3 regions of the Anaerosalibacter massiliensis genome follow, and region 1 is predicted to be linked to each of the others. Evidence: a T-box and tRNA genes for the amino acid it is inferred to sense, from the RefSeq annotation. Region 1 holds a T-box; the other regions hold tRNA genes.
What was found. The T-box of region 1 lies ahead of leuS (leucine--tRNA ligase). A T-box ahead of a tRNA ligase gene usually reads a tRNA of that ligase, here a tRNA-Leu.

Region 1 (8,669 bases):
TAAATAATGAAATTCAAATAGAAGGATGGATAAGGACATTAAGATCTTCTAAAAAATTTGGATTTATAGAAGTAAATGATGGTACTTTCTTTAAAAATATTCAAGTTGTTTTTGATGAAAATCTTGAAAATTTTAAGGAAATATCTAAGTTCCCTATTAGTTCTTCAATAGTAGTACAGGGTAAATTAGATCCTACACCACAGGCGAAACAGCCATTTGAAATTAAGGCAACTAATGTTTCTATTATAGGTGATTCAGAAAGAGATTATCCTTTACAAAAGAAAAGACATTCTTTTGAGTATTTAAGAACTATAGCTCACTTAAGACCTAGAAGTAATGCTTTTTCTGCAGTATTTAGAGTTAGATCTTTAGCAGCTTATGCAGTTCATAAATTTTTTCAAGAAAGAAATTTTGTATATGTTCACACTCCAATAATTACTGGAAGTGATGCTGAAGGTGCAGGAGAAATGTTTAGGGTTACTAACCTAGATTTAAAAAATATACCATTAGACGATGATGGTAAAGTAGATTTCTCTGAAGATTTTTTTGGAAAAGATACAAATTTAACTGTTAGTGGACAATTAGAAGCAGAGGCTTATGCATTAGCTTTTAGAAATGTCTATACTTTTGGACCAACTTTTAGAGCAGAAAATTCAAACACTGCTCGTCATGCAGCAGAATTTTGGATGATAGAGCCAGAAATTGCTTTTGCTGATTTAAATGACAATATGGATTTGGCAGAAGATATGATGAAATATATAATTAATTATGTAATGGAAAATGCTAAGGAAGAAATGAAATTTTTCAACTCCTTTGTTGATAAGGGACTTTTTGATAGGCTTGAAAATGTAGTTAATTCTGAATTTGAACGTATAACCTATACAGAGGCAATAGATATATTAGAAAAATCCAAAGAAAAATTCCAATATCCAGTTAAATGGGGAATAGATTTGCAAACTGAACATGAAAGATATATAACAGAAAAGGTATTTAGAAAACCAGTATTTGTAATGGATTATCCAAAGGATATAAAAGCATTTTATATGAGGTTAAATGATGACGGTAAGACTGTAGCAGCTATGGATTTATTAGTACCTGGAGTTGGTGAAATAGTTGGCGGTAGTCAAAGAGAGGAAAGATTGGATATTTTAGAAAAGAGAATGGAAGAGTTAGGAATGAATAAAGAAGAATACTGGTGGTATCTAGAACTTCGAAAATATGGTGGAACAAAACACGCAGGCTTTGGTCTTGGATTCGAAAGAGCTATTATGTACATGACTGGTATGAAGAATATTAGGGATGTAATACCTTTTCCAAGAACAGTAGGTTTAGCAGAATTTTAATTTGAAATGAGGACTAAAATTTCAGGAAAATCTATAATAGGTTTTTCTGAAATTTTTTATTTTAAATTCCCAATTAAAGACCTTGATTTATTCATATATCTTTGCTATAATAGACTCTAAAACATATTATTTTTCAAAATAAATTATATATGTAGCTGTGAAAGGAAGTAGTAGGTTTTTTATTTCTTATAGAGAGCTGTCACTTGGTGGAAGACAGTAGAAATAATTCTGAACTCGTCCTTGAGTTGTTAAAGTGAAAACTATTAGCTTTAACCGGCAGAAGAGCCGTTATTCTTAGAGTGGATAGATTTTTTCTATCAATTAGTGTGGTACCGCGGAATGAAGCCTTTCGTCTCTAATAGAGATAAGGGCTTTTTTGTTTTTATAAAATAGCAAGGAGGTAATAAAGAATGGAATATAATCCGAAAACAATTGAAAAGAAGTGGCAAGATATATGGGATGAAAAAGAAATATTTAAAACTAGTGATGATAAGACAAAACCAAAATTCTATGCACTTATAGAGTTTCCTTATCCTTCAGGGCAAGGGTTACATGTAGGTCATCCTAGACCTTATACAGCTTTAGATGTAGTTTCTAGAAAAAGAAGGTTTCAAGGATATAATGTATTGTATCCAATGGGATGGGATGCTTTTGGACTTCCAACGGAAAATTTTGCTATACAGCATAAAATACATCCAAAAGTAGTTACAGAAAACAATGTGGCTAAATTTAAAAAACAACTTAAATCCATAGGATTTTCATTTGATTGGTCAAAAGAGATAAATACTACAGATCCAGCATATTATAAATGGACTCAATGGATATTTTTGCAAATGTTTAAAAAAGGTCTTGCATACAAAAAGGAAATGCCTATAAATTGGTGTACATCCTGTAAAGTGGGTTTAGCAAATGAAGAAGTAGTAAATGGAAGCTGTGAAAGATGTGGTGGAGAGGTTGTTAGAAAAGTAAAAAACCAATGGATGCTAAAGATTACTGAATATGCAGATAGATTGATTAATGATTTAGATACTGTAGATTATATAGATAGAATTAAAACTCAGCAAATAAATTGGATAGGTAGATCTGAAGGAATGGAAGTAGATTTTCAAATTGCAGGAAAAGAAGATTCCTTAAAAGTATTTACTACTAGGCCTGATACATTATTTGGTGCAACATATATGGTTATTGCTGCTGAACATCCATTAATAGAAAAGTATAATGATATTATAGAAAATATGGATGAAGTAAGAGAATATCAAGAAATGGCTACTAAGAAATCAGATTTTGAAAGAACTGAATTAAATAAAGAGAAAACAGGGGTAGAGATTAAAGGTTTGAAGGCAATAAATCCAGTAAATAACAAAGAAATATCTATTTGGATATCTGATTATGTACTTATGGGTTATGGAACTGGTGCTATAATGTCTGTACCTGCCCATGATAGTAGAGACTGGGAATTTGCTAAAAAGTTTGAACTTCCAATTGTAGAGGTAGTTAAAGGCGGAGATGTTAAAAAAGAAGCCTATACAGATACAGAAACAGGAATATTAGTTAACTCTGATTTTATAAATGGATTAGAAGTGAAGGATGCTATAGGGAAAATGAGCAATTGGTTAGAGGAAAAAGGCTTAGGTAAAAGAAAAGTTAATTATAAATTGAGAGATTGGGTATTTTCACGTCAAAGATATTGGGGAGAACCTATACCTCTTGTGCACTGTGAAAAATGTGGATGGGTTCCAGTTCCAGAGGAGGAACTTCCAGTTATGTTACCTGAAGTGGAGAATTACGAGCCTACCCATAATGGAGAATCACCTCTTGCAAATATGGAAGAATGGGTGAATGTAAGTTGTCCTAAATGTGGAGGGAACGCTACAAGAGAAACAGATACTATGCCACAATGGGCTGGTTCTTCTTGGTATTTCTTAAGATATATAGATCCATATAATGACAAAGAAATAGCAAGTAAGGAAGAAATAGATTATTGGCTTCCAGTAGACTGGTATAATGGAGGAATGGAGCATACAACCCTTCATTTATTGTATTCAAGATTTTGGCATAAATTTTTATATGATATAGGAGTAGTATCTTCTAAAGAGCCATACAATAAAAGAACTGCCCATGGAATGATCTTGGGAGGCAATAATGAAAAAATGTCAAAATCCAGAGGAAATGTAGTTAATCCAGATGACATAGTGAATGAATATGGAGCGGATACATTAAGAACTTATGAAATGTTCATAGGAGATTTTGAAAAAAGTGTTCCTTGGTCTGAAAATGGAGTTAAGGGTTGTAGAAGATTTTTAGAAAGAGTATGGAGGCTTCAAGATATAGTTGTAGATGGAAATAGTTATTCAGATAAGCTAGAGGCAAGTATTCATAAAACTATAAAAAAAGTAACAGAGGATTATGAAACATTGAAGTTTAATACAGCTATTGCAGCATTAATGTCTCTGTTAAATGAATTTAATGATATAGGAAAAATAAATAAAGAAGAGCTTAGGACTTACCTAATACTTCTAAATCCTGTAGCACCTCATATTACTGAAGAAGTTTGGGAAAAATCAGGACTAGGTGATACATTACACGAATCTATTTGGCCAAAATGGGATAAAAATAAGTTAGTAGAGGATGTAGTAGAAATTGCCATTCAGGTGAATGGGAAGGTTAGAGGTAGGGAGAAAATAGCTATAGATGAATCTAAAGAAAGTATAAGAGATAAAGTAGTACAAAATGAAGGTGTTAAGAAATTTATTGAAGATAAAGAAATTGTTAAGGAAATATATATACCGGGTAAAATATATAATATAGTAGTTAAATAATTGGTCAAAAAGGGAGGTTTTCCTCCCTTTTAAATTACCTATAGGAGGCAAAAATATGAAAAAAATTAAGATAATTACAGATAGTACTAGTTATTTAAGCAAAGAGTATGCATTGGAAAGAGATATTTCTGTTATACCATTAAGTTATACTTTTGAAAATGAAACTTATAAAGAAGGATTTCCTGGAGAATTTGATGAGTTTTTCAAAAGATTAAGTGAATCTAAGGATTTTCCAATAACATCTCAACCTTCTACAGGAGATTTCCTTAAAGAATATGAAGAAGCTCTTAATAAATATGATGAAATAATAGTTTTAACTTTATCTTCTAAATTAAGTGGCACTTATAACAATGCTATGTTAGCTAGAACTATGTCAGAAGAAAGTAGAATAACAGTAGTGGATTCTAGGCAGGCAGCTTCTAATCTAAAATTATTAGTCGAAGAAGCTGTAGATATGATTGAGGATGGTAAGAGTAGAGATGAAATAATAAATCGTGTAGCTGAAATGGAAAAAGGTATGGCTATTTATTTTACAGTAGGAACATTGGAATATTTGAAAAGAGGAGGAAGATTGAGTGCTGTTAGCACTGTCATAGGTTCAGTTTTGAATATTAAACCGATTATAGCACTTCAAAATGGTGAGTTGGAATTGTTAGAGAAAACTAGAGGAAAAAATAGAGCTGTAAAGAAGATGCTTGGATTAATTCCTTCTAATATAAATCAAATTAGCATTTGTCACATATTAAACTATGATGAAGCTTTAAGTTTAAAGAGTAAATTAATAGAGATTTTTCCTAAAGCGGTAGTGACTATAGATGAAATAGGACCAGTAGTAGGTGCTCATTTAGGACCAGAGACTATAGGAGTCTGTTATAGTTATTGATAAATATATTTCAATTTTCAAAAAGTATGTTATAATGAGATGGGAAATAAGTATAAAAAATCTATTTTTTGGAGGTGCTGTTTAATGAAAAAGATTTTAGTTACAGGAGCTCTTGGTCAAATAGGATCTGAACTTACTATGGAATTGAGAAAGATGTATGGTGACAACAATGTTATAGCTAGTAGTAGGAGAAAAAAGGAAGGACAAGAGGAGGTAATTGAATCAGGTCCTTTTGAAGTAGTAGATGTGTTGGAAGGCGAAAAGTTAGCCAATGTAGTAAAGAAACATAAAGTTGACACCATTATTCATTTAGCAGCAATACTATCAGCTGTAGGGGAAGAAAGGCCTAATCAAGCATGGAATATTAATATGAATGGTCTGTATAATATTTTAGAAATAGGAAGAGAAGAAAATTGCTTAGTATTTACCCCAAGTTCTATTGCAGCTTTTGGACCATCTACACCTCAGGATAAGACACCTCAAGATACTATACAAAGACCAGAAACTATGTATGGTGTAACAAAAGTTGCGGGAGAAATTCTATGTGATTACTACTTTAAAAAATTTGGTGTAGATACTAGAGGAGTACGTTTTCCAGGACTTATATCCCATAAGACATTACCAGGTGGTGGAACAACAGATTACGCAGTGCATATATATTATGATGCATTAAAACATGGAAGGTATACATCTTTTATTAAAGAAGGTACTTATATGGATATGATGTATATGCCAGATGCTATTGACGCTATAATTCAGCTTATGCAAGCAGATCCAGATAAACTTATTCATAGAAATGCTTTCAATATTACAGCTATGAGTTTTGAACCAGAAGATATAGCTGCTGAGATTAAAAAACATATACCTGAATTTGAGATGGATTATGATGTAGATCCAGTAAGACAGGCAATAGCAGAATCTTGGCCAAATTCTCTTGATGATACTGCAGCAAGAGAAGAATGGGGTTGGAATCCTAAATATGATTTAGCTAAAATGACTGAAGATATGTTGGAGAAACTAAAATTAAAATTAAATAAGTAGGAATATGCGTAAATTAAAAGGGATCTTTCTAATAGAGAATGGTCCCTTTGTTTATTTAGATATATATTTTTTAAAAATAAAAAGAGAAGAAATGTAATTATATTATTACATATAAATTAATTAATATAATCACACAAAGATAACTTTTATAATATATTAGTATTAAAGAAAGAAATATTTTATTACAAGGTAAAAAATATTTAAATAATAAATTTGAAGAAAGGAGATTTAGATTATGACGAAAGTTTATTATTATAATCCAAATAAATGTTGTCACAAACATGAACATTCTCATGAAAATCATCATAAATCCAGTTGCCATAAACCACCAAAAAAAGATTGTGAACCAAAAAATCTAGGTTTAAAGTGCAAAGAAATATGTGGTGCTGTAAATATACCTTTTATTAATTTAGCTACTACACCACCAGTACAAACTACACTAGGAAATGTTTCAGTAGACTTGAGATGTTATGATAAACCAAAATTGAAAATAGACTTTTCAGCTATAGCAAACCTTAATTTGACTGCTGCTACCAACTTCACATTGACTTTTAGAGTATACAGAAGATGTGATAATGGACCAGAGGTAGAAATAGATACAATTGTTATACCAAATACTATTCCAGTTACAGCAGCAATTGTTGCATCTAGTCCAGTTAGTTTTAGTATATGTGATGAAGATTTTTGTCCTGGAGAATGTTGCACTTATAGAATAACAGTTGAAGGAACATCTACTGCAGCTATAACAGGTTCATTTAATATAAGTAAAGGAGTTATATCCACATTAGTAACTGAACAATGTTAATACAATATTAGTTTATCATTAAAGCTCCTTTCTAGTAGTATATGCTACTAGAAAGGAGTTTATAATAATTATATTTAGAATAAATATAATTAGAGGTGATTTAAAAATTGAGAGAGAAAAATTATTATATATGTTTATTGAGTTCAAAAAATTATGTAATACAGATTATATATATATTAGAAAACCTAGGCTACACAAAATTTGATATTATATCTACTCCTTATGAAATAAGGAGAGGATGTGATTATGCGATTAAATTTAAAAAAATAGAAGATTTACAAATTATTATGAAAGAAACAAATAAATTAAACATGGAAATTAAAGATGTATATAAAATTGAAAGAATAAATGGTGAAAAAACCATTAAAAAGATAAAATATTTTATTTAAACTTGAAAAAACCTTTTTTATGCTTTTGGTCCTCAGTACTCATCAGTTTTTCTTTCATTAGTTTTAATTCTTCTTCTATAATATTTGAGTGAGCAATTATTTGTTCTATTGTTTCTTTTATTTCTAGTATATTTTTCTTGAGCTCCATAAAGTCAGAGTTGTGAATAGAAATTAATTCATCTTTTTCTTCAATTTGTATATCCTTATTATTTAAGTTTATTATTTCTTCTTTATCAAAGTTGATTTTTTTTTGATCTTTTTCATTAAAAAATAGATACATTTTATCACTAATTTGGGCATAAAAATTATTAGTTTTGTTATTAAGATATTTTTTTTTAGAATTAGATGAGTATTTTAAGAACCATATAGAAGGGCTATTTAGTTTTATTTTATCTATAAGGATCCAAGTTTCGCCATAGTCCATTGAATTTAAACATCCTATTTCATCATCTTTCAGATATGTTATTTTTAAAGTTTCATTTATTTCTGACATTATAGGTGTATATGTACAGTTATTAATAACAGGTAAATTTATTTTTTTCCATTTAAATTTACTTTGTCCTCCAGGAGATAATTTTTTGTATCTAAGAATATAATCTTTGTCTTCTAAACTAGACCAAAGAATATGAATATTGTTTTTAGAATCTATAAATAAATATGGAAATTTGTTATTTGTCTTAGTAAGAGAGATTTTTTCAATAATTTGAGACCATTTTTTTATAAAAACATTATAAAAGGTATAGTAAATATGTGTTGAGTTACGTTCATTAGTTCTAAAAACAAGATGTATATTGCCTAAATTATCTGAATCAATGTAAAAGGGAGCAAGTATTTTCTTGGAAAATATACTTGTTACAGTTTTTTTTGTCCAATTTGAAGAATTTTTAGTTATTTGTTCTATGCTCCATAAATTAATATTTACTAGATTAGCACAAGCATAAAAAATATTTACAGAATTATTTGACATAAATAAGGTTATATGTTTATAAATATTTGATTTAGTATTTAACCTAAAAATTGATTGCTTAATCCACTTTTTTTGAGTATAAGTACAGTGTATCAAATTACCATTTTCAATTAAATAAATTAATTGTATCTTATCTTTTTCATCAATAATTACTGAAAAATCTAATATATTATGCTCTATTTCAGAAAGAGAAATAATATTATTATTTTTATTATCAAATTTATTAAAAAGCAAATTGTTTTTTTCATCGATGTAAAAATTGAAATATTCTCCTTTTGAATTTTTAATAAGTTCACTTTCTTTTATTTTAATGTTCAATTTATTCCCTCCTTTTTTATATAAAAAATCACAAAACTTTATATAATTCATAATATGAGAGTAAGAGTTAATTTATTAAAGATAAAGGAGTGAAAATGATGACT
Region 2 (8,669 bases), on a different contig from region 1:
CTCTTGCAAATATAATACAGTTAACAACAATTAATGGAATAAATAATCCTAGAGCACTATATAATGCTGGAGCATAGGCCTTCATAAACATTTCAATCATAGTTACAAATGTTGCAATTACAACTATAAAGGATGGAATACGAATTTTATCTGGTATTACATTTCTAATAAGTGATATAACTAAATTTGAACCTACCAATACTCCTGTTACAGCTAATCCCATAGCTAAACCATTCTTTGCAGAAGTGGTAACAGCTAAAGTAGAACACATTCCTACTAACTGTACAAATATTGGATTTTCTTTAATTAAACCATTATTAAAGGTTTCAGACAACTTCAATTTTTACACCTCCAAAAGAATAGAATATTATTTAGAAAGCTGTGAATTGTAAATTTCTCTTGCTAAATTAACTCCATCTGCAACAGCATTTGAAGTAATTGTTGCACTAGTTATAGCCTCAACTTCATTGTTATTAGATGGAGATTCCTTTACTATTACTAGATCATTTTCTGTAGGTATGCCTTTAAATCTCTCTTGAAATTCTGGTTCTTCAGCCTTAGCTCCAAGTCCTGGAGTCTCTGAATGAGATAATATTTTCATTCCAGTTATTTTTCCCTCAACAGATATACCTGTCATAACTTGAATATCTCCACCAAATCCGCCTACTAAATTTTTTAAAGTATAGCCTACTATTTCTCCACTTTCATCTTTTCCTTCAAAAATTTCTAAAACTCCTTCATTAGAGCTTTGTATACTATCTAGTTTTTCTTTATCTATTGGTTCAAAATCCTTAGCATCAGGTAAAGTTTCTTTTCTAGCTTCATCATTAGCTATTTTATCAGCCTCCTCAATCTTAGCTGATGTTGCATTGTTTGAAGCAGCTAAAATAAATGCAGATACTGCAGTAATTAAAAGTAAAATCAATCCTAATTTCAATGTTTCATTCATCTACTTCACCTCCCCAAATACTTTAGGACTAGTAAATCTTTCAATAAGTGGTGTAGCTACATTCATAAGTAATATAGAATAAGATACTCCTTCTGGATATCCACCTTTTACTCTGATGATTGCCGTTAAAAGTCCTGCTCCTATACCAAATATTATCTGCCCTAATGGTGTTACTGGCGATGAAGCATAATCTGTTGCCATATAGAATGCTCCTAATATAAGTCCTCCTGCAAATATATGATATGGTATTTGTTCCATTTCAGTACCTAAAAGTAATAATACAATAACTGTTGTTCCTATATAAGTGAAAGGTATTCTCCAGTTTATAACCCCTCTAATCAATAAATACACAGCACCAATTAATAGTAATAATGCAGATGTTTCTCCTATAGCACCACCAATATTTCCCAAAAACATTTCCTTAAGAGCAGGCAATGCATCCCCTGCTTCTGCTACAGTTGCTGATGCTGCTGCATCTGAAGCCCCATATTTCATTATGGATAATGGAGTAGCTGAAGATTGTCCATCTACTGCTCCTGGTGCCACAAAAGCTGACATAAGTGTTGGCCATGAAGATAAAAGCATAGCCCTTGCAGCTAGTGCTGGATTCATAAAGTTTTGACCTAAGCCACCAAAGAACTGCTTTACTACTATAATAGCAAAAGCAGAACCTATTACTGGTAACCACCAAGGTGCAGTTGCTGGTAAATTAAAAGCTAATAAAATTCCTGTAACTACTGCACTAAGATCATATACAGTAACTTCCTTTTTAAATGCCTTTTGAATTAAAGCTTCAAATACTACTGATGATATAACTGAAATCAAAATAAGTTTAAAGGCATTAAATCCAAAAAAATATATACTACCAATCATTGCAGGTGTTAAAGCAATAATTACATCTAACATTATTCTTTTGACAGTCTCTTCTGACCTTATATGAGGAGAAGAAGACCCAATCAAAATATTATCCATTTTCTAATTCCTCCTATCTTTTACTAGGCTTTTTTCTTCTTTGCAATAACTTCCCTTTTTGCAACTCTAATAGACTCTACTAATGGTCTTTTAGAAGGACATATAAATGAACAAGAACCACATTCAATACAGTCTAAAATGTGAAACTCTTCTGCTCTATCATATTTTCTATTTAATGCAAATTTACTTAAATATAATGGTTGAAGATTTACTGGACATACTTCTAAACATTTTCCACATTTAATACAAGGTTGTACTGGTTCTGGTCTTGCCTCTTCTTCAGATAAAACTAAAATTCCTGAAGTACCTTTAATCACTGGAACATCTATACTATATTGAGCAAGTCCCATCATAGGACCACCCATAATGATCTTTCCTGGTTTGCCATTGAATCCTCCACATTGTTCTATGACATCTTTAAAAGGAGTACCTATTTTCACAACTAAATTTTGAGGTTCTTTAACTCCTTTACCAGTAACAGTAACTATCCTTTCAAATAAAGGTTTTCCCTTCTCTACCGCCTGCCCAATAGCAGTAGCAGTACCTACATTGTCAACAACTACTCCTACATCCATTGGAAGTCCACCTGAAGGAACTTCTCTTCCCGTTACTGCATTTATTATACGTTTTTCATCTCCTTGAGGAAATTTAGCTTTCAATGAAACTAATTCTATATTAGCTTCTTTTTTTACAACTTCTTTTAATGCTTTAATCGCATCAGGTTTATTGTTTTCTACTGCAATGAATCCTCTATCTACTCCTACAGCCTTCATTATAACTTTAAGACCTAGAACTACTTTTTCTGGTTCTTCTACCATAAGCCTATGATCTGCAGTTAAATAAGGTTCACATTCTGCCCCATTGAGTATTATTGTATCTATTTTTTTCTCTGGTGGTGGTGAAAGCTTAACATGAGTTGGAAAACCAGCTCCTCCCATTCCAGTAATACCTGCTTCTTTTATGATTTCTAGAACTTCTTTTTGGCTCAATGATTCTAAATCTTTGTTAGGTTTTACACTTTCATGCAATTCATTCTTCCCATCTGATTCAATATGAATACAGTCTACAGTCATTCCTGTAGGTGATGCCATTGGACTTATTTTTTTAACAACTCCTGATACACTTGAATGTACCGGTGCAGATACAAAAGCTTCTGCCTGTCCAATTTTTTGCCCTACTTTTACAGTTTCACCAACCTTTACTAAAGGTTTACAAGGTGCACCTATATGTTGTTGTAAAGGTATAATTGCGATTTCAGGCTCTTTTGCTCTTTTAATAGGAATTCTTTCTGTCAATTCTTTGTGATGAGGAACATGAACTCCTCCCTTAAAGGTCAAATTCTCTAGATTCATCTTTTCCACCTCTTTATCTTTATTGTTTAAAACTTATTTTTTAGCCTGCTTATTTGTCAAATAAATAGACCCAATTAATATGGGTCCTAAATATTTAATTGACTTCATAATACAATTTATTAATATTATTATAACATTTATCTTATAGGTTGTATATGAATTGTCATATAAAATGTCTTAAAAAGTCGTTCTTTGTTCATAAAATAACACATAATTGCAAACTGAATTTTTTATTATGGATAAATCCACTACTATTATACACATCACACTAAAAAAAGTCTATTAAGATATAAACTTTTCTTAGATAATATTTAGATTATATTTGAAATGAGACTAAAATACTATAACTTTTATTTAGTGGGGAAACTCAATTGTACAGGGTCATTAGGATAAATAAAATTAGATACTGCTAGACCTAATAATCTAACTTTTTTACATGAATTAAATTTATTATTTAATATATTGATACTAGTACTATAAATAGTTAAATAATCATTTGTTGGTATATATAATGTGCTACTTCTTGTTTCTACTGAAAAATCTTCATACTTTATTTTTACAGTTATAGTCCTAGCTATGTACCCTTTAGCTTCTAACTTATGTGAAAGATTCAAAGAATACTCTTGCAACTTTTGAATAAGTATTTCTACGCTAGATATATCTTCTCTAAAAGTTTCTTCTTCTCCAATGGATTGAGTAGTTATATCTATTTCTACTGGCCTATTATCTATTCCCTTAGAAAAGTAAGACATTTCCCTTCCCTTTTTACCAAATCTATCTACCAATACTTTTATATCATAATCTTGCAAATCACCTATAGTATATATTCCAATCTTATGTAATTGTCTTTCAGTCTTTGGCCCTACTCCCCATAGCTTTCTTATTGGGAGAGGTTTTAAAAATTCTATGGCTTCCTCTTCCCTTATAATAGTCAATCCATTTGGTTTTTCAATATCAGAAGCTAACTTAGCTAAAAATTTATTTGTAGATATTCCTATAGATGCAGTAAGATTTAATTCTCTTTTTATATCTTCTTTTATTTTTTTAGCAATAAATAAGGGATCTCTTCCAGTTGTATCTATAAATGCCTCATCTATAGATATAGGCTCTATTAATTTGCTATATCTTTTAAATATATTATGGACCTCTTTAGAAACTTCTTTGTAGCGTGCCATATTTACTGGGAGAAATATACCTTTCGGGCATAATTTTTTTGCCTTAAATACAGACATAGCAGAATGAACCCCATATTTTCTTGCTTCATAAGAAGCTGTAGTAACTACCCCTCTATTTTTAACACTTCCTCCTACTATTATAGGTTTTCCCTTAAGGCTAGGATTGTATTTTTCTTCTACAGATGCATAGAAAGCATCCATATCTACATGTATGACACTTCTACTGACAATCATAAGCTCACACCTTAGTAAATAAAATATATTCCATTTAAAAAATAAAAATCATATACATTGTATATGATTTTGGTGCAGAGGAAGGGATTCGAACCCTCATGCTTGGATAAGCATACGCCCCTCAAACGTACGTGTCTGCCTGTTCCACCACCTCTGCAAGGGTAATAAGCACATTATTTTATGATTATTACGTTATTTACTAATTTAATAAATGTTTTTATCCATAAAGTATCATCATCACAAGATAGCGTGTATGCCAATTCCACCACTCCTGCATTTATGATATGTTTTCTATATTATATTATACATATTTATTTAAATATATCAACTACTATTTAGACCTTTTCTTCCTCTATATACCATTCATCAATGTATTTTTATGCATTCTTTAGATATTCTTTTATTGTTCTCTTAAATCTATTAATATTTTTATCTAAGAATCCATCTTTTAAATATTTATCTTCTTCAAAAGTTCCTCTATATATTTTTTTATATTTCTCATAGTTCTCTAGAACTTTATCTACATAATCCCTAGTCTCCTTAAAAGGAATATGTTTTAAGCTTTTTCCATCATCACTATATCTGCTATCTAAGAGCCACTTATTTACATTTCCACTTCCTCCATTATATGCAGCTAAAATAATTGGTAAATTACCATCAAATTCTTCATTTAGTACATTTAAATACCAAGAACCAATCATTATATTAGTCTCTGGTTCATAAAGGGAGTCTAAAGTGAAATTTTTCAAATTTAATTTCTCAGCTGCCCATTTCCCTGTAGTAGGAGCTATTTGCATAAGACCTCTAGCTTCCTTTTTAGAACAGGCATCCTTATCAAAATTGCTCTCTACATTAATTATAGCTGCTATTAAATAGGGATCGGTATTATACTTTTTAGAATATAAATATATATGATTTTTATAGTCTATGGGATACATCATTTTCATTACTAATTTAAATCCTATAAAAAGAATTATTCCAATTAAAAGGAGCAAAAGAACTTTTTTAATGATCCTACCAAATATATTTACCAAAATTATCCCTCCGAATTCATTTAAATCTAATTATCATATTTTCTAATGTGTTTTTTAGTTCTTTTATATCTTTATTATTGTTTATAATTCTAGTTGCATATTTCATTTTAGTTCCCATAGGCAACTGAGAATCTATTCTCTTTTTAGCATCTTCATAGCTAAGCTTATCCCTTTGCATAAGCCTTTTTATTTGTATTTCTTCATCTGTATAAACTAACCATATTTCATCTATATTTATATCATTTTTTTTAAATAAATTTAATCCTTCAATTAAAAGAGGAATGTCTAAAAAAACAACTTGTTCATCTGCACAATAACTTGATATTCGATTTTTCATCTCATAAAAAACTCTTGGATGAACAATAGAATTTAGTTTCTCTCTTTTTTCTTTGTCATTGAAAATAATATCTCCTAGCTTTTTTCTATCAATAGTAAAATCTTCATTTAATACTTTTGTTCCAAATTCTTCTACAATATTCTTATAGGCGGGACAATTTACTTCAACCACCTCTCTCGCTATTTTATCTGCATCTATTACTTTGAAACCATTTTCAACCAAAAAGTTTGTTACTGTACTCTTACCTGTAGCAATACCACCAGTTAGCCCTATGATTTTACAACTATTTTGCATCATACCAGCTTTCCCCCACTTGTATATCTACTTTCAATGGTATACTCAACTCTGCAGAGCTTTCCATTACCTCTTTCAATATCCTTTTTACTTCTTCTTTTTCATCTTTATAGGTCTCTACTATTAGCTCATCGTGTACTTGAAGTATAAGCTTAGATTTCATATTACGTTTTTTAAGCTCATTATAAACTCTAACCATGGCAATCTTTATAATATCTGCAGCACTACCTTGAATAGGAGTATTCATAGCTATTCTTTCCCCAAAAGACCTTACTGCATAATTTTTTGATTTTAACTCTGGAAGGTATCGTCTTCTATTTAATATAGTTTCTATATAGCCATTCTCTTTACCTAGTTCTACTATTTCATCCATATATATTTTTACATTTTTATAATTCTTTAAATAATTATCTATATATTTCTTAGCCTCTTTCCTAGTTATACCTAGATCCCTAGATAAACCATAATCACTAATTCCATATACTATTCCAAAATTTACTGCTTTTGCCCTACTCCTCATAATAGGAGTTACTTCTTCTTTAGCTACCTCAAATACTTCACTTGCGGTTTTAGTATGGATATCTTCATTATGATAAAAGGCATCTTTTAATTTAGGATCATCAGAAATATGGGCTAGAACTCTTAGTTCAATTTGAGAATAGTCTCCATCTATTAAAGTATAATTATCATCTTCAGGAACAAATGCCTTTCTTATCTTTCTTCCCTCTTCAGTTTTTACAGGTATATTTTGAAGATTTGGTTCAGTACTACTTATTCTGCCAGTATGTGTTACAGTTTGATTAAAACTTGAATGTATTCTATTTGTCTCATTATCTACTAGAGTCATGAGTCCATCAATATAGGTGGATTTAAGCTTTACAATTTGTCTATACTTTAATATTTTTTCTATAATAGGATGCTTATCTTTTAATTTATCTAAAACTTCTGCATTTGTAGAATATCCTGTTTTAGTTTTTTTAATAACTGGCAAATCTAAGTCATCAAAAAGTATTTCTCCTAATTGTTTAGGTGAATTAACATTGAATTCTCTTCCTGCCAAATCATATATCTCATTAGTGAGATTATTTATCTCAGTATCAAATTCCCCTCCCAATTCTTCTAGTACATCTATGTCTATTTTAAATCCTAAATATTCCATACTTGCCAAAACTTCTATCAAAGGTAATTCTATTTCATAATAAAGTTTCTCCATACCTTGACTTTTAATCATACCTTTTATTTTATCCTCTAACATAAATGTTAAATCCAAAAGTTTTGAAAAATATTCTCCTCTTTTTTCTAACTCTAAAGATTTAAAAGTCTTTTTGTTTTTCCCCTTTCCTAAAAGTTCCTCTTCACTTTCTATTACAATATCAAAATATTCCCTACCTAATACATGCATACTATAATCTGTTTGAGATGGGTTTATTAAATACTGACCTATCATACTGTCAAAAGTTAGACCTGAAATATTTATATCTAATCTAAGTAAACCTATAATGTCATTTTTCAAACTATGTCCTATTTTCTTTATATCCTCTAATTCAAAAGTATCTTTAAATTTATCTTTAAAACTAATTAATATATTGTTATTTTCGCAGTTAATATAATATGAATTAAAGCCTTTTGGTTTTATACAAATACCTAATATTTCATCTTTAATTGGATTTGAACCAGAATATATAAACTTAAATCCAATTTTTTTACTTTCCTCTACTTCTTTTTTAATTTGATCAAAATCTTTTTCATCATTAACAATAATAAAATTAGACTCAAATTCTTCCCTAGTATCTTGAATTTTGCCTTTAGGTATCTTTTCTAGTAAGGATTTAAATTCTAGTTTCTCATACAGGTCTTTTAAACCTTCCCAATGAGGTTCTTCAACTTTAAATTCTTCAACGTTGATTTCTATAGGAACATTTATGACTATTTCTGCTAATTTTCTACTCATAAAAGCTTGCTGCTTATATTCCATGAGGGATTCTTTTCTTTTCTTGCCACTAACATCTTCTATATTTTCATAAATATTTTCCATTGAGCCAAATTCTTTTAAAAGCTTTAGTCCAGTTTTCTCTCCTATACCTGGAACTCCTGGTATATTATCTGATTGATCTCCCATAAGTCCTTTTAAATCTACAAACTGTTTAGGAGTAATACCGTATTTGTCCATTATAGCTTTATCATCAAAAATTTCTAATTCAGTAATCCCTTTTCTTGTAACCAAAACTTTAGAATTTTCAGAAGCTAATTGCAAATAGTCTTTATCCCCTGTTACTAATATTACTTCCATTTCTTTTTCTTCTCCAAATTTAGCTATTGTGC
Region 3 (8,669 bases), on a different contig from region 1:
GCTTTAAAACATTAAAGGAGGGAAATCATGTTTAAGTATATAATAAGAAGAATACTAAACTTGATACCGGTGTTACTAATTATATCTATACTAATATTTGGAATTATCAAAATGGCACCTGGGGATCCATTAAGTACTAGGCTTGATCCAAAATCTACAGTAGAACAAAGAAATGCTGAACGAGAAAAATTAGGACTTAATGACCCAGTCCCAGTACAATACTGGAGATGGCTTAGTAAATCAATAAGAGGAGATTTTGGAGAATCTATTACTTATAGACAACCTGTTAAGGATGTTGTACCAGGATTTATATGGAATACTTTTCTTTTAAATGTAGTAGTTTATATAATAGCTTTTTTGATTTCAATTCCTATAGGGGTTATCTGTGCTGTAAAGCAATATTCTAAAACAGATAATTTTTGGACTATTTTTTCTATTATAGGAATATCTATGCCTAGTTTCTTTTTTGGACTGTTATTAATATACTTTTTTGCGGTTAAATTAAATTGGTTTCCTATAAATGGTATGATAACTCCAGGGAAAAATGCAGTAGGTTTTGCTAGGGCTAAAGATATTTTACATCATATGTTTTTGCCAGCTATAGTGTTGACTATCGGTAGTATGGCTAGTTTAGTAAGATACACAAGAACTAGTATGCTTGAAGTTATAAATCAAGATTATATTAGAACAGCAAGATCTAAAGGATTAAGAGAAAAGGTAGTTATATATAGACATGCTTTTAGAAATGCATTGATTCCAATAGTTACTATTATAGGTTTTACTATTCCATCCCTTTTCTCAGGAGCAGTTATATTAGAAACTGTATTTGTATGGCCTGGCATTGGAAATGTAATGATGGAATCTATTACTGCAAGAGATTATAATATGATGATGGCACTCAATATGTTCTTTGCATTGCTTACCCTACTTGGAAATTTACTTGCTGATATAGGATATGCATTAGTAGATCCAAGGATTAAAGTAGATTAATGGAAGGAGGAGAACAAGTGACTGAGAAGAATTTAGAAATTGAAAAAAAGCCAGTTAATATGAATAATAATGAAGCTGAACAGGAAATATTATCACCTTGGAAGATGTTTGTTAGAAAGTTTAAGAAAAATAAAGTTTCAATAGTAGGGCTTATTATATTAATAATTATGATTTTATCTGCATTACTTGCTCCAATTTTAACACCTTATGATCCATATGAAATGGATTATTCTAAAATTAATGAACCACCTTCAAAAGAGCATTGGCTAGGAACTGATGAAGTTGGAAGAGATTATTTAACTAGAATATTATATGGTGGAAGAGTTTCTATGAAGGTAGGACTTTTTGCCGTTATTATAGAGATTATTATAGGTGCTTTAATAGGCGGATTGGCAGGATACTACGGTGGTTGGGTAGATAATATTCTTATGAGATTTTCAGAAATAGTCATGTCTTTTCCATTTCTGCCATTAGCTATTACTATTTCTGCCGTTATAGGTACTAAGGTAGAGCCTCAACGGAGAATGTACATTGTAATGATGATTATTGGATTTTTAAGTTGGCCAGGTTTGGCTAGAATGGTAAGAGGACAAATTCTTTCACTAAGGGAACAGGAATTTGTGCAAGCAGCTAGAGCATTAGGTATAAGAGATAGTAAGATTATATTAAGACATTTAATTCCTAATACAGTAGGATATATTATAGTAAGTGCTACATTAGGAATGGCAGGAGCTATAATGAGTGAATCAGGACTATCTTTCCTTGGTCTTGGTGTTACTCCACCAACTCCGACTTGGGGTAATTTAATACAAAATGCTAGAGAGGTTTATATACTTAGAAATCGTATGTGGCTATGGTTGCCACCAGGAGTATGTATATTTTTAGCGGTAATGAGTATAAATTTACTTGGTGATGGATTGCGTGATGCTATAGACCCTAAGTCTAAATGATAGGAGGATAGAAATATGGATAAGCTGTTAGAAGTAAAAGATTTAAAGACGTATTTTTATACTGATGATGGAATTGTTAAAGCTGTAGATGGTGTTAACTTTTCGGTAGAGTCTGGAAAGACTATAGGTATTGTGGGAGAATCCGGTTGTGGCAAGAGTATAACAGCTATGTCTATACTACGCCTTATACCTGACCCTCCTGGAAAAATTGTAAATGGCGAAATATTTTTCAATGGAAAAGATTTGACTAAAGTTTCAGATGAAGAGATAAGGCATATTCGCGGAAATGACATTTCTATGATTTTCCAAGAACCTATGACTTCATTAAACCCTGTATTTACTGTAGGAGATCAAATAATGGAGGCATTGATTCTTCATCAAAAATTAAGTGAAGAAGAAGCTAGGAAAAAGGCTATTCAAATGATAAAGCTTGTTGGTATACCTAGGGCAGATAAAATAGTAGATGAATATCCACATCAATTATCTGGAGGTATGAGACAGAGAGTTATGATAGCTATGGCGCTATCTTGTCAGCCTAAACTTTTAATAGCTGACGAACCTACAACAGCTTTAGATGTTACTATTCAAGCCCAAATATTAGAGCTTATGAATGAATTGAAAAATAAATTGAATACATCTATTATGCTTATAACTCACGATCTTGGAGTTGTTGCAGAAATGTCTGATCATGTAATAGTTATGTATTCAGGAAAAGTGGTAGAAGATGCACCAGTAGAAGAATTGTTTAAAAACCCAAGACATCCTTATACAATAGGACTTATGAATTCTATACCTTCATTAATTGGAGAAGGAAAGAGATTGGAAAGTATTAAAGGAGCAGTTCCAAATCCTCTATACCTTCCAAAAGGCTGTTATTTCCATCCAAGGTGTAAATTTGCTACAGATGAATGTAGGAATGGACAACCTGAACTAAGGGAGATAGCATCAGGACATAAGGTTAGCTGTTTTAGAGCAGAGGAGGTGGGTAGATAATGAGTGAAGCAATATTAGAGGTCAAAAACTTAAAAAAGCACTTTCCTATATATAAGGGAGCTTTTAGAAGAAAGGTTGGAGATGTAAAGGCGGTAGATGGAATATCTTTCAAGCTAAAGGCAGGAGAGACATTGGGTCTTGTTGGCGAATCTGGCTGTGGAAAGTCTACAACTGGTAGAACTATATTAAAACTTTTAGATCCTACAGAGGGTAGTGTAAAATATAAAGATAAGGATGTATTAAATGCTCCAAAGGATGAAATGCTAAAGCTAAGAAGAGAAATGCAAATAGTTTTCCAAGATCCATATAGCTCTTTGAACCCAAGAATGACAGTATCCCAGATAGTAGGTGAAGCTTTAATAGAACATAAACTTTACAAGAAAGGAAAAGAGTTAGACGAATATATAACAGAAGTTATAACTAGATGTGGTTTAGCAAAATACCATATGAATAGATATCCTCATGAGTTTTCAGGAGGACAACGTCAACGTATAGGTATTGCTAGAGCTCTTGCTTTAAATCCATCTTTTATAGTTGCTGACGAGCCCGTATCTGCTCTAGATGTGTCTATACAATCACAGGTTATAAATTTATTGACAGATTTGCAAAAAGAACGGGGAATATCTTATTTATTTATTTCCCACGATTTAGGAGTAGTTAAATATATAAGCCATAGAATAGGTGTTATGTATCTAGGGAATTTAGTAGAATTGTCTGAAAAAAACGCACTATTTGATAATCCTAAACATCCCTATACACAAGCACTTCTTTCAGCTATTCCTATACCAGATCCAACTAAAAAGATAAATAGGATTTTATTAAAAGGAGATATTCCAAGTCCTGCAAATCCACCATCTGGTTGCAAGTTCCATACTCGTTGTAGATATGCTAAAGATATATGTAAGGAACAAGTGCCAGAATTTAGAGACTTAGGAGGAGAGCATTTTGTGGCGTGCCACTTTGCGAAATAAGAAGTCTGTTGAAGAAAGAGAAAAAAGGCTAAAAAAGTCTATAGAAAAAAAGAACAAAGAAGATCCTTTAAAATTTACTAATAAGGATATTTTAGCTATGATTATTGCGGCATTTCAAATATTACTTCCTATATTGTTTGTAGGAATAGGACTATTTGCATTAGTCACATTTTTATTTACAAGATTCTTTTTGAGATAAATTTAGTATTGAACAAATATACTTTCACAATAAAGAGTTGCAAAGGCTATTGCAGCTCTTTTTTTAATTTGATATAATACTCTAGATTAGTTTAGTAAGTGAGGTGGGTTAATGGCTGTTTTCCAGGACAAAAAAATGAATAAAGAAATATTTTCACTAGCATTGCCGGCAATATTTGAAATGTTACTTCATACATTAGTATGGACTTTTGATACAGGTATGGTTGGAAGGCTTACTCCCGAAGCAATATCTTCAGTTACCTTAGGGGCACAAATAATGTTTACTGTCAGCAATATATTAGGAGCATTGGGTGTAGGAACAACAGCTATGGTTTCTAGAAATATTGGAGCTATGAATAGTGAAAGAGCAGAAAATATAGCAGTTCAAGCACTTAGTCTAGGTATTATAATCAGTCTGGTAGTTGGAAGTATAGGTATTATTCTTTCAGATAACATATTTCATGGTTTAGTTGATGACCCAAAGGTAATGAAACTAGGAACAGAATATTTAAGAATAGTATTTATTGGTGCATTTTTTCTTATACCAACAATGATAGGAAATTCTATTTTAAGAGGTGCAGGAAATACTTATGTCCCTATGATTTCAGCGGGCATGGCAAATATTTTCAATATAGTAGGAGACTATGTGCTTATATTTGGAAAATTTGGTTTTCCAAGGATGGAAACAAAGGGAGCTGCAATAGCTACAGCCTTTGGGCAGATAGTAGGAGCAATTATTACATTTTATTATCTATTTAAAACTAATAATTATATTCGAGTAAAGGTTAAAGGATTATTTAAGTTCAATAGAGAAATACTTAATAGTCTAGTTAATTTAAGTTTTCCAGCTATACTAGAGGTTTTTATGAATGAAGGAAGTAGATTAGTATCTTCTTTTTGGATTGCTCAACTTGGTACGCTATCTTATGCTAGCAATTCTATTACTGTAGCTGCTGAGTCTATATCTTTTATGCCAGGATATGGATTTGCTATAGCTGCTACTACACTAGTGGGACAAAACTTAGGTTCTAAAGATGTAGAAAAGGCAGAAAAAAGTGTAAATGCTTCTATATATTATGCTATATTGCTTATGGGAATAGTAGGTATATTGTTTTTTGCAATTCCTTATCCTATAATGAGGTTGTTCAGTTCTGATAAAGAAACAGTATTTTTAGCTTCAAAATGTCTAAGAATTGGAGCTTTTGAACAAATTCCAACTGCAATAGGCATGACATTGTCTGGAGCATTAAAAGGTGCTGGAGATACAAAAGGACCTTTTAGAATATCTTTAGTAACTAATTTTTTAGTCAGATTGCCTTTAATTTTTCTAATAGTATTTGTATTTAAATTACCCATTATTTATATTTGGGTAGCTACTAATATTCAATATTTAGTAGAGGCTACTTTAATGACTATTAAGTATAAGAAGGGGGCTTGGAAGAATATTTTAATTGATTAAAAAAATAATAAAAAAATATTGACAATAGGCTATAACATGGTATAATAATATGGTGAGTTTAAAAAACACTTATACGCGGGAATGGCGGAATTGGCAGACGCGCTAGACTTAGGATCTAGTGTCATTGACGTGGGGGTTCAAGTCCTCTTTCCCGCACCAATTAAACCAGTGGTTATGCCATTGGTTTTTTTAATATTTTATCAATAAATATATGTTTACAAGAGACAATAGAAATGTTGGATATACATATTTTTTATGGTATAATTTTGATGATATACCCCAGTAATTTAAGAATTATGAAAATAAATAAAAAAAGAAATTTAAGGAGGCAAAAAAACGATGAACTCTGTTTTAGAAAAAAAAGAAAACAATAAAGTTACCTTTACAGTAGAGATAGGTGAAGATAAATTTGAAGAGGCAATTCAAAAAACTTACTTAAGAAACAGAAGTAGATTTAACATTCCAGGATTTAGAAAGGGAAAAGCTCCAAGAAAAATAATAGAAATGAATTATGGAGAAGGCATTTTTTATGAAGAAGCATTAAATGGCATTTTACCAGAAGCTTATGAAAATGCTATTGAAGAATTGGAGTTAGAACCTGTTGAACAACCAGTAGTGGATATTGAAGAACTTGAAAAAGGAAAACCAGTAGTATTTAAAATTGAAGTAACTATCAAGCCTGAAGTGAAATTAGGAGAATATAAGAGTATAGAAGTTGAAAAAGTAGAGTATAATGTTACAGATGAAGATGTAGAAAAGGAATTAAACAACATTCAAGAAAAGAATGCAAGACTTATAGATGTTTCTGATAGAGAAGTAAAAGATGGAGATATCTTAAATATTAATTTTGAAGGATATGTAGATGGAGAGCAGTTTGAAGGTGGTACTGCAGAAGATCAACAATTAGAAATTGGTTCAGAAAAATTTATACCTGGATTTGAAGAACAACTTATAGGAAAGAAAAAAGAGGAAGAAGTAGAAGTAAAAGTTAATTTTCCTGAAGACTACTTTGAAGAAAGTTTAAAAGGAAAAGAAGCAATATTTAAAGTAACTATTAATGATATAAAAGAAAAAGAGTTGCCAGAACTAGATGATGAATTTGCGAAAGATGTTAGTGAATTTGACACACTAGATGAATTTAAAAATAGTATAAAAGAAAAGCTTGAAAAAGAAATGAAAAATAAGGAAAAAGTTGAACAAGAAGTAAAATTAATTGATAAGATATTAGAAGAAGCAGAAATAGATCTTCCAGAAGTAATGATAGAAAATCAAATTGAAAATGAAATGGGTCAATTTGACTATAGTTTAAGAATGCAGGGTCTTTCAATGGAACAATATTTTGAATTAACAAATACTGATTTAGAAGGTTTTAAGGAACAAATGAAACCAGAAGCAGAAAAGAGAGTTAGAACTGAATTAGTATTAGAAGAAATATCAAAGATTGAAAAAATAGAAGCATCTGATGAAGATGTAGATAAAGAACTAGAAAAAATGGCTGAACAATATCAAAGTGAAGATGTAGAAAAATTCAAAGAAGACATGAAAAAGGGAGATTTAGAATACATTAAGACGGGTATAATTAGAGATAAGACTATTGAATTTTTAATGGCAAATGCCAAGTTTAGTTAAAGAGATTTAGGAGGGATATGGAATGGCTTTAGTACCAGTAGTAGTAGAGCAAACCAATAGAGGAGAGAGATCTTACGATATCTACTCAAGATTATTAAAAGAAAGAATTATATTTCTTGGTGAAGAAGTTAATAGTGTGACAGCAAATTTAATAGTTGCACAACTTTTATTTTTAGAAGGAGAAGATCCAGATAAAGATATTCAACTTTATATAAATAGTCCTGGAGGCTCAATAACCTCAGGATTTGCTATATATGATACAATGCAGTATATAAAACCTGATGTTTCAACAATATGTGTAGGAATGGCTGCTAGCATGGGGGCATTTTTACTTGCTGCAGGTAAAAAAGGTAAAAGATTTGCATTACCAAATGCTGAGATAATGATACATCAACCATTAGGCGGTACACAAGGTCAAGCAGAAGATATTAGAATTCATGCAGAAAGAATAATAAAAACTAGGAAACAAATAAATACTATATTAAGTGAAAGAACAGGTCAACCATATGAAAAAATTGCTAGGGATACAGATAGGGATTTCTTTATGTCTGCTGAAGAAGCTAAAAAGTATGGTATAATAGATGAGGTATTTTAATTTAGAAAATAACTTTAAGTGAGGTGTCACAATGGCAAGATTTGATGAAAAGCAGCTTAGATGTTCTTTTTGCGGAAAACCTCAAGATCAAGTAAGAAGGCTTATAGCAGGTCCCAATGTCTATATATGTGATGAGTGTATAGAATTGTGCCGAGAAATAATAGAAGAAGAATTTGAAGATAGTTTTGAATATGAAGTGGAGGAATTGCCAAAACCTGCTAATATAAATGATACACTTGATGACTACGTTATAAAGCAAAATAGAGCAAAAAAGGCTTTAGCTGTGGCAGTATATAATCATTACAAAAGAATAAATAAGAGAAGCTCTAAAAATAATGATATAGAGTTGCAAAAAAGTAATATAGTTATGATTGGACCTACAGGTTCAGGAAAGACATTACTTGCTCAAACTTTAGCTAAAATATTAAATGTTCCATTTGCTATTGCTGATGCTACATCTTTAACTGAAGCAGGATATGTAGGTGAAGACGTAGAAAATATTATATTGAAATTAATCCAAGCAGCTGATTATGATATTGAAAGAGCTGAAAAAGGTATAGTATATATAGATGAGATAGATAAAATAGCAAGAAAAACAGAAAATCCATCAATTACTAGAGATGTGAGTGGAGAAGGAGTGCAACAAGCACTACTAAAAATATTAGAAGGTACTATTGCTAATGTTCCGCCACAGGGTGGTAGAAAACATCCACATCAAGAATTTATTCAAGTGGATACTACCAATATACTATTTATTGTAGGAGGAGCATTTGATGGTTTAGATAAGATTATAGAGAATAGAACTGGAAAAAGTTCTATGGGCTTTGGGGCAGATATCCAAAGTAAAGAAAAATTACAAATTGGAGATCTTCTAAAGGAAATCC

Region 2: it encodes a tRNA-Leu, which carries the amino acid that the T-box ahead of leuS (leucine--tRNA ligase) is inferred to sense. The anticodon was not compared.
Region 3: it encodes a tRNA-Leu, which carries the amino acid that the T-box ahead of leuS (leucine--tRNA ligase) is inferred to sense. The anticodon was not compared.

What each region holds. Positions count from the first base shown of each region.
Region 1 covers NZ_JANJZL010000001.1:311,545-320,213, reverse strand. Annotated here, with positions in the region: gene asnS (asparagine--tRNA ligase) at 1-1,343, shown strand, start outside; T-box leader at 1,492-1,703, shown strand; gene leuS (leucine--tRNA ligase) at 1,754-4,162, shown strand; gene NSA23_RS01900 (DegV family protein) at 4,218-5,045, shown strand; gene NSA23_RS01895 (L-threonine 3-dehydrogenase) at 5,130-6,086, shown strand; gene NSA23_RS01890 (DUF4489 domain-containing protein) at 6,322-6,891, shown strand; gene NSA23_RS01885 (putative Se/S carrier-like protein) at 6,999-7,280, shown strand; gene NSA23_RS01880 (hypothetical protein) at 7,273-8,565, opposite strand; gene NSA23_RS01875 (hypothetical protein) at 8,664-8,669, shown strand, end outside.
Region 2 covers NZ_JANJZL010000010.1:92,742-101,410, forward strand. Annotated here, with positions in the region: gene rsxE (electron transport complex subunit RsxE) at 1-340, opposite strand, end outside; gene NSA23_RS12965 (RnfABCDGE type electron transport complex subunit G) at 368-949, opposite strand; gene NSA23_RS12970 (RnfABCDGE type electron transport complex subunit D) at 950-1,921, opposite strand; gene rsxC (electron transport complex subunit RsxC) at 1,945-3,273, opposite strand; gene dinB (DNA polymerase IV) at 3,624-4,682, opposite strand; tRNA gene NSA23_RS12985 (tRNA-Leu) at 4,753-4,839, opposite strand; gene NSA23_RS12990 (lytic transglycosylase domain-containing protein) at 5,060-5,716, opposite strand; gene coaE (dephospho-CoA kinase) at 5,733-6,350, opposite strand; gene polA (DNA polymerase I) at 6,337-8,669, opposite strand, start outside.
Region 3 covers NZ_JANJZL010000002.1:203,624-212,292, reverse strand. Annotated here, with positions in the region: gene NSA23_RS04030 (ABC transporter permease) at 28-990, shown strand; gene opp4C (oligopeptide ABC transporter permease) at 1,008-1,940, shown strand; gene NSA23_RS04020 (ABC transporter ATP-binding protein) at 1,956-2,933, shown strand; gene NSA23_RS04015 (ABC transporter ATP-binding protein) at 2,933-3,904, shown strand; gene NSA23_RS04010 (hypothetical protein) at 3,879-4,103, shown strand; gene NSA23_RS04005 (MATE family efflux transporter) at 4,215-5,561, shown strand; tRNA gene NSA23_RS04000 (tRNA-Leu) at 5,637-5,720, shown strand; gene tig (trigger factor) at 5,901-7,190, shown strand; gene clpP (ATP-dependent Clp endopeptidase proteolytic subunit ClpP) at 7,213-7,785, shown strand; gene clpX (ATP-dependent Clp protease ATP-binding subunit ClpX) at 7,817-8,669, shown strand, end outside.